Regions from separate parts of the Undibacterium sp. SXout20W genome, predicted to be linked through region 1. Evidence: predicted binding sites of a transcription regulator. Region 1 holds the regulator's gene; the other holds the start of a gene.
The links. The regulator sigma-54, encoded in region 1, starts transcription at its own class of promoters, with help from an activator protein. The targets are predictions, from matches to a motif close to TGGCANGNAANCTGCTTT.

Region 1 (2,206 bases):
CTTTCTCCCGGAGCTTGTCTACCGTCAAGATGACGGCAATATCAATGACCTGATCGAAGTGACGCCGGACTCGTTCCAGCTTGGTATGTACGTATTCGCGAATTGCAGGAGTTACTTCGACGTGATGTCCACTGATGGTGAGATTCATACTGTGCTCCTATGGTAATGTTGCTTGCTATAACGATAAGCTCGTTTCATTAGAAATGTTTTGAGCTAAATCATATATAGCAATTTAAACCGTAAATACAAGGACGATGTTACAAAGATTTACGCATACTCACTGGTGGGATTTTCAGGGCTTCGCGGTATTTGGCGACGGTACGTCGTGCAATTACCATGCCTTGTTCACCCAGCATGTCTGCGATTTTACTGTCAGAGAGTGGGCTTTTCTGGTCTTCTGCTCCTATCAACTGCTTGATGAGTGCTCGTATCGCGGTGGACGATGCTTCCCCCCCGGTTTCCGTCGCGACATGGCTGCCGAAAAAATACTTTAACTCAAACATGCCATGTGGGGTCAACATGTATTTTTGGGTCGTAACACGAGAAATGGTGCTCTCGTGTAATCCTAGTGTATCAGCTATTTCGCGCAAAACAAGGGGGCGCATCGCGACAGCACCATGCGTAAAAAAATTACGCTGTCTTTCTACTATCGCTTGTGCAACGCGCAAAATTGTCTCAAAGCGTTGCCGCATGTTTTTGATTAACCAGCGTGCTTCCTGTAACTGCGAACTAAGCCCACTTTCGCCACGATGTTGCCGCATCAGATTCGCATACATACTGCTGACACGTAGTTTAGGCATGACATCCTGATTGAGCACTACTTGCCAACCGTCAGCCGTTTTTTTAACGATGACGTCAGGCACAACATAATCAGAACTGGTTTTCGCAAAGTCGCTACCTGGCCGTGGTTTACATGTTCGTATAACAATTTGTGCTTCGCGCAAATCTTCGTCATCACAGTCAAAAATTTTCTTTAATTTCGTGAAGTCGCGTTGCGCAAATAAATTTAATTGATTTTCAACAATATTCAATGCGAGACGGCGGGTCACAAACGGAATATGTGGCAAACGCTTGATCTGCAATGCCAGACATTCTGATGGGCTTCTGGCGCCGACACCGGCCGGATCAAAACTCTGTAGCATCGACAGCGCGAACTGTAATTCTTCAAGTTCAACGCTCAGATCGATGGGCAGACCAGCATGAATTTCTTCTAAAGTTTCCGTCATATAACCATCATCATTAAGCGCATCGATGATTAATTCCACCAGAGCCAGGTCACGCGGTTCGCGCAAACTTAGCCGCATCTGTTCGAGTAAATGCTCGCGCAGGCCGATGTGGGCAGCCTCTAACTGCCGATGTCCGTCATCATCTTCGGCATTGTATTGGCCATTGGGCGCCTCGTTGAAGCTCCATTCCTCTTCGTTGGCGCTGACACTGTCATTGACGGTAAATTCGTTGTCTGACGGTGATTCTGCTCCATTGTTGAGATTATCCTGGCCATTTGATACTTCCATGCCAGCATCAGGCGTTGAGCTGGCGCTATTGATTGCGCCGTCAGCCAAAAGGCGAACTGCATTATCCATCGGGTCGTCCACACGCTCTAATAACGGATTTTCAATCAATAAGCTTTCCAGCTCCTGATGTAATTCCAGAGTCGACAATTGCAACAGCCGTATCGATTGTTGTAATTGTGGCGTGAGCGCCAAATGTTGGGAGGTGCGTAGCTGGAGACTTTGCTTCATGATATTTTCCGTCACATGCGGAAATGCTCTCCAAGGTAAACCCGGCGCACTGATTCATTTTCAATGATTTCTTCTGGTTTTCCGCTTGCTAAAACGGCACCTTGATTGATGATGTAGGCATGATCACAAATACCCAGGGTTTCACGCACATTGTGATCCGTAATCAAGACGCCAATACCACGTTCTTTGAGGAAGCGAACAATCCGTTGAATTTCAATCACGGCGATCGGATCGACACCGGCAAATGGTTCATCTAATAAAACAAAACGTGGATTAGTTGCTAGCGCCCTGGCGATTTCAACACGGCGCCGTTCACCACCAGATAAAGATAAGGCCTGGCTTTCACGAATTTTTTCAATTTGTAAATCGGCGAGTAACGCATCGAGCCGACGTTGAATTTCGTCGCTAGATAAATACTTTTTGTTATTATCTTTTTGTAGCTCTAAAACTGCCCGAATATTTTC
Region 2 (2,206 bases), on a different contig from region 1:
ACGGTGTTTTAACGTTCGTTGAAATCCACAACTTTTGACGGTATATTTGACGGTATCTTGTCATACCGTCAAATATACCGTCAAATTACCTAAATTATTCATTCCCCTCACCGATATTCAACCCAGAACAGCAAAACCAAAAACAAAGCCCTACAAATTAACGGATGGTGGCGGTCGGTATTTACTAATTAATTCCGATGGTTCGAAATACTTGCGAATGGACTATCGGCTTGGTGAAACCCGAAAAACACTCGCGTTTGGGAAAAATCCTGAAATCAGTCTCTCTGAAGCTCGCAACAAGCGACTCGCAGCCAGAAAGTTACTTGATCGAGATATTGACCTCTCTCAAACCAAAACTTTGATATTTGAGGGCGGCATGGCAGCAAGCCGGTTGACAGCCTTCGCAAGCAGATCTGATCTCTAATCACTTGCCTGCGTTACTTTACATTTCGTAGCAAGTCGCAAGATTTTACTAAAAAAAACGGCCACATCAGTGGCCGTTTTTTTCGTCGGGCGGATGACCGCTGACAGACAATTAGACTTTACGACGGCGCGCCAAGGCTAAACCAGCAAGGCCAAAGCCCAGAAGTGCCATTGTAGCTGGCTCTGGAACCGTGGTTGAATCAACCGTGAACGTTGCATCCGTGGCGTGCAATGTCCATCCTGGATAACCAAGCGGTGCCGCAAACATTTGCAACGTCACTGTCGGCGCTGTTGACCAGTCGATCTTGCTCAGGACATTGTTAAGGTCAGTCAGTGCTGCGACATTATTCGCAATGTCGAACGTCTGAAACGTCCAATAATGATATCCGCCAGCAACGTGCACGTTATACAAATCTTGACCGTTGGAATACAAGCCGATGAGAACTTGGTTGGAAGTTGGATCTTGACCGCCCCAGCCCTGGTCTTTGATATTCATCGAGCTTGTCAGACCGAGCACCTCGTTTGTGCCATTAGCCAATGTCACACTGGACATCTGAGCCCAATTCCATCCGCCATAAGTATCCATCGACACTGGCGAAGTGGTTTGAATGACATCGGCGGAGGCACCGGAAATCACCGAGATTGACAGAGCCAATGAAAGCGATATTTTTTTCAACAGATTCATTTTAATTCTCCAGTTTAAGTTGTGGTTTTACATCCTGAATTATCTTTAAGCAAATTGCATACCACAATAATTTTTTTATAAAATACAGTCACTTACAAAAAAAATCGGCGAAATGTGGATCTGAATGTAAAAAATTCCGACAAAAAAGGCAGTCGCTGGTACGGATTAGATTGCTCACGAGGCCTGCAATCTCATTCTGAAGGGTAGGCAAGGCACTGTCGTGCACCATATCCACGAGGCGGTCGACAGTCCCGCACGTTTCGCAATAGACTCCTCACGTTTTATGAGATGCTGATTTTTCTCCCGTTTGAACCTTGTTAATCAAATTAAAAAGTCCGCAATGTATCCCGATATCAAACGCAGCGGTCAAGCAGTAATTCTTCAGTGAATTTTTAGGGCCATCTTCGATACGAGTAGAGTCAAGACCTCGCATCCATGAGGCTTTCAAGCCACTTTTAGTCCACCTATCCCGAATGCGCATAAGCCGTTGATTCGCAGAATTTGGCAGCTTTTTGTAGTGTTGCTTTCATGTTGCAAGCTGCCTGCAACGAGACGACTTTCGTTAATATTTTGTAATTTCACGATAAAATTACGTTTATTCTGAACTGAAAAACTTCAGTTCCACATCCCACCTCACCTCGTGGCTCAATAGTGAAAATTCTTAAAATTAGTGCAATAAGTCTGGTGTTTATTTCTGTCGCGGCTGGAGCGACGTATTTTTATCGAGCTAAGACGAGCAGTTCTCCTGAAAATACGGCGGTGGTGGGGTCTAACGATGCAACGCTCGATGCCAAATTCAAAGATATCCTGGCGAACTATCAGAAAGTGATTGTCCTGGTTGCTAATGAAGACAAACTATCCAAGCCTGAACTCGACGCCAGCGTCAGGGTGGGTCAGCAGGTGTTTCATGAAAGTCAGGACAAAATCGTTGCGCTGAAAGCGAGCTTAGAGGCACTGGTGGTCTCGGCGCAGCCAAATCGCTTTGAGACGATCAACCACTTGCTCGATTACGTTGAATCCGATGCAAGCTTGTTTGATGCGGATCGACTGGCATTTAAAGAAGTGTTGAATTCGCTGCTGACTTCGGTAACAAAAGAT

Region 2: ACO0K1_RS14735 (PEP-CTERM sorting domain-containing protein) is a predicted target of sigma-54. The motif match lies at 1,155-1,172, and genes of this name have one in related genera.

What each region holds. Positions count from the first base shown of each region.
Region 1 is NZ_JBMPPH010000002.1:52,874-55,079, forward strand. Features, by position in the region: gene hpf (ribosome hibernation-promoting factor, HPF/YfiA family) at 1-148, opposite strand, end outside; gene ACO0K1_RS01910 (RNA polymerase factor sigma-54) at 258-1,742, opposite strand; gene lptB (LPS export ABC transporter ATP-binding protein) at 1,754-2,206, opposite strand, start outside.
Region 2 is NZ_JBMPPH010000031.1:44,098-46,303, forward strand. Features, by position in the region: gene ACO0K1_RS14730 (Arm DNA-binding domain-containing protein) at 35-424, shown strand; gene ACO0K1_RS14735 (PEP-CTERM sorting domain-containing protein) at 536-1,108, opposite strand; gene ACO0K1_RS14740 (polysaccharide deacetylase family protein) at 1,760-2,206, shown strand, end outside.